DNA from 3 places in the Kitasatospora sp. NPDC088779 genome. Region 3 is predicted to be linked to each of the others. Evidence: riboswitches for the same ligand, from Rfam matches in the RefSeq annotation. Region 3 holds a riboswitch; each other region holds the start of a gene.

Region 1 (3,265 bases), on a different contig from region 3:
CCGTCGGCGAACTTGACGGTCAGTTTGCCGCCGTTGAGGGTCGGCGCGACCACGTGGTTGTTGGTGAGGATGTGGCCCTCGGTGTCGAAGACGAAGCCGGTGCCGGTGCCCGACTCGCCGTTGCCCTGCGCCTTGATGGTGACGACGCTGGGCAGCGCCTTCTGCGCGATGCCGGCGATCGAGCCGGGGGCGGGCTCGTTCTTCTGGGTGTTGCTGGCCTGGACGGTGGTGCTGCGGTGGTCGTCGGCGCTGCTGGTGCTGTCGTTGCGGTCCGCGACGGTCACGCCGAGCGCACCGCCGGCCACGCCGGCGACCAGCGCGACGGCGGCGATCAGGGCGACCAGGCCGCCGCGCTTCTTGCGCGGGCCGCCGGGGCCGCCGGGGTAGTCGGCCGGGTAGCCGAGCGGTCCGGCCGGGCCACCCGGGTAGCCCGCGCCGCCGCCGGCATCGTGGGAGGCACCCCAGCCGCCGAGCGGCTGGCCGGCGCCGAACGGGTGGTGGCCGGGCGCGGGGTGCGCGGCGGGCGCGCCGGGGGCGGCCGGGGTGCCGTACGGGTCGTGCGGGCCGGCGGCGGGGACGCCGTGGGCCGGGGTGGCGTACGGGTTGGCACCCGGCGGCAGGGCCGGGCTCTCGGCGACGGGTGCGACGGGTGCAGCGGGTGCCGCCGGCGCGGCCGGGACCGGCGGGGCGGGCGGCAGGACCGGCGGCGGCGCGTCGATGTAGCCGGTGGCGGCGTCGACCGGGGCGGCCGGTGCGTCGACGACCGGCGCGGCCGGGGTCTGCGGGGGCGCCTCCGGCGCGGGGACCTTGGTGAAGGCCACGGTGGGCTGGTACCCGCCCTCGGCCGGAACACCATCGGCCGCAACGCCCTCCGTCGGCGCGGCCTCAGCCGGTGCGGCCTCGGCGGCCGGAGCGGCCCCGGGCTCGGGGACCCGGCCGAAGGCCAGTGTCGGCTGGTGCCCGCCCGAGGCGTGGCCGTCGGAAGCGGGAACAGCCGCCGCCTGGCCGCCCGAGGGCTGCTCCCCCTGCGGCCCGGTGGGCCCAACCTCGCGCTCGGTGCTCACGAACGACCTCCATAGCTGACAGAACCAAGGACCATAGTTTTTCGTACTGCCGATTCGTTTGCCGTAAGGACCCCTCTGAATAACTCATAAGAATCCTTAGCCGCAGCCGACAGCCGGGCCGCCGACCAGGCTGTCCTACGCCGACGACCGAGCGATGACCGAGCCGACGAGCAAGTCGACGGCCGAACCGAAGACCAGGCCGACGACCGGAGGCTCCCCCACCTCCGCCGGGCGTCCCGCGATGCGGGCCGCACACCCCGTGGCCTTGGCGTTCACCCCCGGGCCGGTTAGCCTGTCGCTCACAACTGACACGCGGGAGCTTGGACCATCCAGGCTGAGAGTGCGCTGGTCGACCGTACGCCACGGGATCGTGGGCGGACCGTCGAGGGGGCGCAGACCGCCGGAACCTGTCCGGGTAATGCCGGCGTAGGGAGTATCGGCCATGTCGCCTGCTTCGCCATCCTCTTCTTCGGACGCGCCCGCGTCCAAGGGTTTCCCCGAACCGTCCCCGACCGCTCACGGCGGTGACAGCGGTCACGCGGGCCCCACCGGCACGGCGACCGCCGTCCTGGAGCGCCCGGAGCGTGCCGAGGCGCCGCTCGTGCTGGACACCGAGCCGCCGCGCACGCTGCGCTTCCGGGACCACTTCGCGCTCTGGATGAACCTGGGCGTCAGCCTGATCGGCTTCTCCACCGCCGCGACCGTGCTCGGCGCCAAGGGCAGCGAGCTGTCGCTGGCCGCCGCGGTGACCGCGATCGTGGCCGGCACCGTGGTCGGCACCGCGATGCTCGGCGTGGCCGCGCTGATCGGAGCCCGTACCGGCGCGCCCGCGATGGCGAACCTGCGCGGGCTGTTCGGCACCCGGCTGTCGTATGTCCCGACGGTGCTGAACATCGTCCAGTGCGTCGGCTGGGGCGTGTTCGAGCTGCTGACGATCGCGGCGGGCGCGCAGACCGTCGCCCACACCGACGGCTACCGCTGGCTGTTCGTGCTCCTGGCGGGCGCGCTGACCACCGCGCTGACCATCTGGCCGCTGGGCTCGATCGCGGTGCTGCGCCGCTTCGTGGCCGGTGCGGTCGCCGTCGCGATGGTGTACTTCACCGTCCAGCTGGGCCGCCAGGGGGTGCCCGACCCGGGCGCCGGCAACTGGCACGGCTTCCTGGGCGCCACCGACGCGATGATCGCGGTGTCGATCTCCTTCGTCCCGCTGGCCGCCGACTACACCCGGCACTCGCGCACCGCACGCTCGGCGTTCTGGGGCAGCTTCTCCGGCTACACGATCGCCCAGGTCTGGTGCTACGTGCTCGGCCTGATGGCCCTGCTGCAGTCCGACGGCGACCCGAACAGGATCTTCGACTCCTTCCTCGGCGTCTGGGCCGGCTGGCTGTTCCTGCTGGTGCTGGTGCTGCGCGAGACGGACCAGTCCTTCGCCAACGTGTACTCGACCGCGATGTCGGTGCAGAACCTGCTGCCGAAGGTGGACCGCCGGGTGCTGACCGGCGGGATCGGCCTGCTGATCACCGTGCTGGCACTGCAGATCGACAAGTTCACCGACACCTACACCAACTTCCTCGGTCTGATCGGCTCGGTCTTCGTGCCGCTGCTGGCGGTGCTGGCGGTGGACTACTTCTTCGGCGCCGGCCGGTACGGCTGGAACCTCTCCGCCGACGCGCCCTCGCGCCGCCTGATGCTGCTGCCCTGGGTGCTGGGCTTCGCGGTCTACCAGTTCATCGCGCCGACCGCGGTGGCCGGCTGGTGGACGGACTTCTGGACCTCCGCCCAGGACGCCCTGCACTTCACCCCGCAGGAGTGGACGTCCGCCTCGCTGTTCGCCTTCCTGGTGCCCGCGCTGGTCACCTGGGCGCTCACCCCGCTGACCCGCAGGACGGCGCCGAGCTGACCGACCGACACCGAAGACGGCCCCGCAGATTGGGGCCGTCTTCGCCTGCGCGTCACTTCCGCCGCCTATCGTGGGGCCCGTGACCAGCACAGACCCGTCCTCGACGGCGGCGCGCACCACGCCGCCCGTCCAGGTGATCGCCCACCGCGGTTCCTCGCACGCCCTGCCCGAGCACACCCTGGCGGCGTACCGGCGCGCGCTCGACGAGGGCGCGGACGCGGTCGAGTGCGACGTCCGGCTGACCGCCGACGGCGAGCTGGTCTGCGTGCACGACCGCCGGATCGGCCGGGTCTCCAACGGC
Region 2 (3,265 bases), on a different contig from region 3:
GATCTCCAGGCTGGGTGCGCCGCCGGTGCCCATGATCAGCCGGGAGCCGAAGGACTCCCCGGCGATGGTCAGCAGGTCGTCAGCCATGTCAGCCTCCCTGGACGGCGGTGAGGATCTCGATCCGGTCGCCCGCCGACAGTTCCGTGGCCGGCCACGAACTGCGCGGCACCACGGCCTCGTTGAGGGCGGCGGCGACGCCGCTGTGGGCGGCGCTGAGGGTGGCCACCACCTCCGCGAGGGTGGTCGTGGCGGACACCCGGCGGGGCTCGCCGTTGACGGTCAGCCCGATCTCGGCCGGTGTGGTCTGGGCCGGTGTGGTCTGGGGTGGTGCGATCTCGGTCATGCGGAGGCCTTCGTGGTGGAGCGGTCGGGGGAGAACCGGGTGGGTGTGAACGGCTTTGCAAGCTCGGGGAGTTCGCCGGTCGCCAGGTACTCGGCGAGCAGGTCGGCGGTCACCGGGGTGAGCAGCACGCCGTTGCGGTAGTGGCCGGTGGCGGCGACCAGCCCGGGCAGCGCGGTCGGGCCCAGCAGCGGGGCGTTGTCCGGCGAACCGGGACGCAGCCCGGCCGAGGTCTCCAGCAGCGGGAGTTCGGTGATGCCCGGCACCAACTCGTGGGCGTCGCGCAGCAGTTCGTACACCCCGCCGGCGGTGACCGTGGTGTCGTAGCCCTGCTCCTCGGTGGTCGCGCCGATCACCAGCTCGCCGTTCTCCCGGGGCACCAGGTACAGGTGCTGTCCGCGCACCACCGCGCGGACGTTGCGGGACAGGAACGGCCGGTACGCCTCGGGGATCCGCAGCCGCAGGATCTGCCCCTTCACCGGGCGGACGGCCGGCAGCACGCCCTCCGGCAGCCCGGGCAGCCGGTGGCTGTGCGGGCCGGCCGCGAGCACCACCTGGTCGGCCCTTCGGGTCTCGCCGGTGCCGAGCCGGGCGCCGACCGCGCGGCCGTCCTCGACCAGCAGCCCGACGGCCTCGGCCCGGTGGAGCACGACCCCGGCGAGCTCGCAGGCGGCCACCAGGGCGGTCAGCAGCCGGCGGGGATCCACCTGGTGGTCGTCCGCGACGTGCAGGCCGCCGCGCACGCCGGGGGCGAGCATCGGCTCCAGCCTGCGGGCCTCCCGGCCGGTCAGCCAGGCCGAGTCCAGGCCGAGCCGCTGGTGGAAGGCGTGCAGCTCGCGCAGTTCCTCGCGGTCGTCGGAGTCCAGCGCGACGGCGATCGTGCCGCACCGGCGGTACCCGGTGTCCAGGCCGCCGCTCGCCTCGGTGAGCTCGGCGGCGAAGTCCCCGTACCGCTGGTTGGAGGCCATGCCGAGGCGCAGCAGCGGCTCCTCGCCGTACTGCAGCTCGGTGACCGGGGCGAGCATCCCGGCCGCGACCCCGGCCGCCCCGCCGCCGGGGGAGGGGTCGACCACGACGATGTTCCCCAGCCCGCGCTGCGCGGCGCGCCAGGCGACGGCGAGGCCGATGACGCCCCCGCCGATCACCAACACGTCGGCGTGGGTTTCCTCGGGCAAGCGTGACAAGGCTGCTCTTCTCCCTTCGCCGGAATGACCCGGATCAGGTTCGGACGGTCGCGGGCCGTGCCAGCCCGCCTCTCAGCCCGGTACGCCGGGCTCCCGTGATGGTGCCCCCACCATAACGCCGGGGGCGGGCCCGGCCGAAGGCCCGTACGCGGGGTGGACGGGCCGGTGGCCCCGGCAGGGCGCTGAGTACAGTGACGGGCGTGGCAGAGCTGAACGGAACGGATCAGGTGGTCGTCGTCGGGGCCGGGCTGGCCGGGGCGCAGTGCGCCCTGAAGCTGCGGCAGGGCGGCTGGCGGGGGCGGATCACGCTGGTCGGGGAGGAGCCGCACGCGCCGTACGACCGGCCGCCGCTCTCCAAGGACGTGCTGCTCGGCAAGGCCGACGCCACCACCCTGGACATCGACTACCCGCACCTGGGCATCGAACTGCTCACCGGCCGCCGCGCGACCGGCCTCGCCCCCGGAGTGCTGCACACCGACGCCGGCGACCTCCCGTACGACGCCCTGGTGATCGCCACCGGCGCCACCCCGCGCGCCCTGCCCGGCGCCGAGCGCGCGCACCTGCTGCACACCCTGGACGACGCGCTGGCGCTGCGTGCCCTGCTGCGGCCCGGCCTGCGGCTGGTGCTGGTCGGCGCGGGCTGGATCGGCGCCGAGGTGTCCACCGCCGCCCGCGCGGCCGGCTGCGAGGTGACGGTGGTCGAGGCGGGCCCGGCGCCCGTCCCCGGCGCGCTGCCGGCCGAGGTCGGTTCGGCGATGGCCGCCTGGTACGCCGAGGCCGGTGTCGACCTGCGCTGCGGGGTCGGCGTGGCCGCCGTCGAGGAGGGCGCGGTGCTGCTGGCGGACGGCTCGCACCTGCCCGCCGACGAGGTCGTGGTCGGCGTCGGCGCCCGGCCCGCGACGGGCTGGCTGGCCGGTTCCGGCGTCGAGCTGGACGGCACCGGCGCCGTCCTGGTGGACGGGCGGCTGCGCACCGGCCTGCCCGGCGTCTTCGCGGCCGGGGACTGCGTCAGCTACCCGTCCGCCCGCTCCGGCGCCCGGCTGGCCGTCCAGCACTGGGACCACGCGTTGCAGTCCGGCGAGGCCGTGGCGGCCGCCGTCCTCGGCGCGGACGCGCCGCCGTACGACCCGGTGCCGTACTTCTGGTCGGAGCAGTTCGGGCGGATGGTCCAGTACGCCGGGCGGCACGCCGAGGGCGACGAACTGCTGTGGCGCGGCGGCCCGCAGGACGCCTCCTGGACGGCGCTCTGGCTGCGCGACGGGGTGCCGAGCGCGCTGCTGGCCGTCGACCGGCCGCGCGACCTCACCCAGGGCCGCCGGCTGATCGAGCGCGGCACCGCGCTGGACCGGGCCCGCGCGGCGGACCCCTCGGTGCCGCTGAAGTCGGCGGTCGCGGGGTAGCGGCTGGTGCGCGGGGGGCTGTGGAGGTGGCAGTCTGGTGGCGTGAGTGAGATTGAAAGCAAGATCGAAGCCCTGGTTTCCGAGTGGATGTACCTGCCCGACATCTCGGAGCAGTGGGGGGTGCGCGTCACCGAGGTGCGCGACCTGGTCCGCAGCGGCGGGCTGATCGCCGTCCGGCGGGGCCCCAACAAGTCGCTGCAGGTCCCTGCGGCGTTCATCGACGGCCAGGGGCTGGTCAAGCACCTGTCCGGCACCCTGACCGTGCTGCGCGACTGCGGGTACAACGACGTGGAGATCCTGGAGTGGCTCTTCACCGAGGACCCGTCGCTGCCCGGCAGCCC
Region 3 (3,265 bases):
GCGAACGACGGCGCGTACCTGCGCTTCCTGTGCGAACCGCGGATGTCCGCCGGGCTCTACGCGCTCTCCCCCGGCGACACCGACCCGCAGACCGCGCACGACCAGGACGAGATCTACCAGGTGATCAGCGGTCGCGCCGAACTGACCGTCGGCGCCGAGACCGCCACGGTCGGGCGCGGCACCGTCGTCTACGTCCCGGCCGGCACCCCGCACCGCTTCCACCACGTCACCGAGGAGCTGCGGGTCCTGGTGGTGTTCTCCCCGCCCGAGGGCTGACCGCCCGCGGACCGACCGTCTAGGGTCCTGGGCATGAGCAAGAGCCTGACGGAAGAACTCTGGGCGGCCATCGAGCCGGTGTACGCCGAGATCCTCGCCCACCCCTTCATCGGTGGCCTCACCGACGGCACCCTGCCGCGTGCGGCCTTCCGCCACTTCGTCGTCCAGGACTCGCACTACCTGCGCGACTACGCCCGCGCGCTCGCCGTCTGCGCCGCCAAGGCGCCCGGCGAGGAGGACGTGCGGGCCTTCGCCGACGACGCGGTCGGCGCGCTGGCCGCGGAACAGGGCATGCACGCCGAGTTCCTGACCGCCTTCGGCGGCAGCGCCGAGCAGGCCGCCGCCGAACCGGTGCTGCCCACCACCCGGGCCTACACCAGCTACCTGCTGGCCACCGTCTACGGCGGCTCCTTCGCCGAGGCCGTCGGCGCGGTGCTGCCCTGCTACTGGATCTACGCCCGGGTCGGCGAGGCGCTGCTCGCCCAGGGCTCCCCCGACCCGCTGTACGCCAAGTGGATCGCCACCTACGGCGACGAGGCGTTCCAGTCCGTCGTCCGCCGGGTGCTGGCGCTCACCGACCGCCTCGGCGAGGAGATCTCCCCGGCCGAACGGCGCCGGGTCGTCGAGCACTTCACGACCACCTCGCGCTACGAGTGGATGTTCTGGGACGCCGCCTGGCGCGGCGAGCGCTGGCCGGTCTGACCGCTGGTCGCAGGGGGTGCGGGGCCCTTGCCGGGGGTCGTCCCCGAGGTCCGCACCCGGGTCTCCCCGGGGCCCCGGGTCGGGGTGATCTAGGGGTTCTCTCCGGGCCGACGGGCCTCGTTCCGGCACTCGTGTCCCCGTACGATCGAAGTACCGAAAGCAAGCGGGATGCGGCACCGGACGGCAGCCGACCCCACGGGGAGAGAAGGAACGGTCATGGCTGAGCTCTGGAAGTCGCTGCCCTCCTGGGTGCGGAACATCGTCATCCCGGTGCTGGTCCTGGTGCTGCTCTGGAACATCGTGGGATTCGTCTTCGGTGTCGTCGGCGCCCTGCTGAGCATCATGATCAAGGTGCTGGTCGTCGCCGGCATCGCCGCCGCCGTGGTGGTCCTGGTGAAGAAGGCCGCCAAGGGCTGAGCAACCGCCCGAGGCCCGGCCCCCGTCCAGGGGGCCGGGCCTTCGGCGTTCCTGGCGCGGGGTCCGGCCGGCCGGAGGCGTGCTGGACCTGCGGCGATCGGCTCGCTACGGTGTTGGGCGTCATGTGCAGGCAACACCGCCTGCCGACGCGGGAGCTCGGAGCACCGGGCTGAGAGGGCGCTGACCGGGACGTCGACGGATGGACCGACGGCTGCGTCGACCGCAGGAACCTGACCGGGTAATGCCGGCGTAGGGAGTATGAGGTCAGATGACCACGTTCGAAGCACAGCCGCAGCCTGCCCGCAGCACCGGGAACAGCGGCACCGAGGCCGGCAGCACCGAGGCCGCCACCGCCACCGCCACCGCCACCGCCACGGCCACCGTCACCGCCACCGTCACCAGCGCCGGCACCGGCTACCCCACCCCGGCCTGGCGCAAGGCCTACCGCGAAGGGTCCCGGCCCGACCTGCGGGTCCCGTACCGCGAGGTGCAGCTCACCAACGGCAGGACCGTCCCGCTGTACGACACCTCCGGCCCGTACACCGACCAGGCCTACGAACCCGACGTGCGGCGCGGCCTGCCCGCCCTGCGCGACGCCTGGATCCGCCAGCGCGGCGACGTCGAGGAGTACGACGGCCGCGAGGCGCGCCCCGAGGACGACGGGATCAAGCACACCTCGCCGCGCGGCGGAAACCTGCGCAACCTGGACGCCGTCTTCCCGGGCCGCCCGCGTCGCCCGCTGCGCGGCCGCGGCGGTGCCGCCGTCACCCAACTCGCCTACGCCAAGCGGGGCGTGGTCACCCCCGAGATGGAGTTCGTGGCGCTGCGCGAGGGCCTCGCCCCCGAGTACGTGCGGGCCGAGGTGGCCCGCGGCCGGGCCGTCATCCCGGTCAACGTGAACCACCCCGAGGTGGAGCCGGCGATCATCGGCACCAACTTCCTGGTGAAGATCAACGCCAACATCGGCAACTCCGCCGTCACCTCCTCGATCGAGGAGGAGGTGGAGAAGATGACCTGGGCCACCCGTTGGGGCGCCGACACCGTCATGGACCTCTCCACCGGCCGCAACATCCACACCACCCGCGAGTGGATCCTGCGCAACTCCCCCGTGCCGATCGGCACCGTGCCGCTCTACCAGGCCCTGGAGAAGGTCGACGGCAAGGCCGAGGACCTGAGCTGGGAGGTGTACCGGGACACCGTCGTCGAGCAGTGCGAGCAGGGCGTCGACTACATGACCGTCCACGCCGGCGTCCTGCTCCGGTACGTCCCGCTGACCGCCCGCCGCAAGACCGGCATCGTCTCGCGCGGCGGCTCGATCATGGCCGCCTGGTGCCTGGCGCACCACCAGGAGAACTTCCTCTACACCAACTTCGAGGAGCTCTGCGACATCCTCGCGCGCTACGACGTCACCTTCTCGCTCGGCGACGGCCTGCGCCCCGGCTCCATCGCGGACGCCAACGACGAGGCGCAGTTCGCCGAACTGCAGACCCTCGGCGAACTCGGCCGGATCGCCCGCGAGCGCGACGTCCAGGTGATGATCGAGGGCCCGGGCCACGTCCCGATGCACAAGATCAAGGAGAACATGGATCTCCAGAAGGAGATCTGTGACGAGGCGCCGTTCTACACCCTCGGCCCGCTCACCACCGACGTCGCCCCCGGCTACGACCACATCACCTCGGGCATCGGCGCCGCGATGATCGCCTGGTGGGGCACCGCGATGCTCTGCTACGTCACGCCCAAGGAGCACCTGGGCCTGCCCAACCGCGACGACGTCAAGACCGGCGTGATCACCTACAAGATCGCCGCCCACGCCGCCGACCTCGCCAAGGGCCACCCCGGCGCCCAGGACTGGGACGACGCCCTCTCCGAC

Evidence for each region. A riboswitch is a leader RNA that binds a small molecule or an ion and turns the genes downstream of it on or off. The one in region 3 is predicted to bind thiamine pyrophosphate.
Region 1: it holds a riboswitch for thiamine pyrophosphate, as region 3 does, so the genes downstream of both, AB0P03_RS05040 (cytosine permease) here and thiC (phosphomethylpyrimidine synthase ThiC) in region 3, are expected to answer to the same signal.
Region 2: it holds a riboswitch for thiamine pyrophosphate, as region 3 does, so the genes downstream of both, thiO (glycine oxidase ThiO) here and thiC (phosphomethylpyrimidine synthase ThiC) in region 3, are expected to answer to the same signal.

The regions. Positions count from the first base shown of each region.
Region 1 is NZ_JBFBHW010000004.1:167,918-171,182, forward strand. It holds gene AB0P03_RS05035 (trypsin-like peptidase domain-containing protein) at 1-1,064, opposite strand, end outside; TPP riboswitch at 1,367-1,514, shown strand; gene AB0P03_RS05040 (cytosine permease) at 1,507-2,964, shown strand; gene AB0P03_RS05045 (glycerophosphodiester phosphodiesterase family protein) at 3,044-3,265, shown strand, end outside.
Region 2 is NZ_JBFBHW010000011.1:92,281-95,545, reverse strand. It holds gene AB0P03_RS12945 (thiazole synthase) at 1-87, opposite strand, end outside; gene thiS (sulfur carrier protein ThiS) at 89-343, opposite strand; gene thiO (glycine oxidase ThiO) at 340-1,515, opposite strand; TPP riboswitch at 1,519-1,631, opposite strand; gene AB0P03_RS12930 (FAD-dependent oxidoreductase) at 1,716-2,924, shown strand; gene AB0P03_RS12925 (Rv2175c family DNA-binding protein) at 2,967-3,265, shown strand, end outside.
Region 3 is NZ_JBFBHW010000006.1:87,725-90,989, forward strand. It holds gene AB0P03_RS07245 (cupin domain-containing protein) at 1-276, shown strand, start outside; gene tenA (thiaminase II) at 310-978, shown strand; gene AB0P03_RS07255 (DUF5326 family protein) at 1,195-1,395, shown strand; TPP riboswitch at 1,534-1,668, shown strand; gene thiC (phosphomethylpyrimidine synthase ThiC) at 1,664-3,265, shown strand, end outside.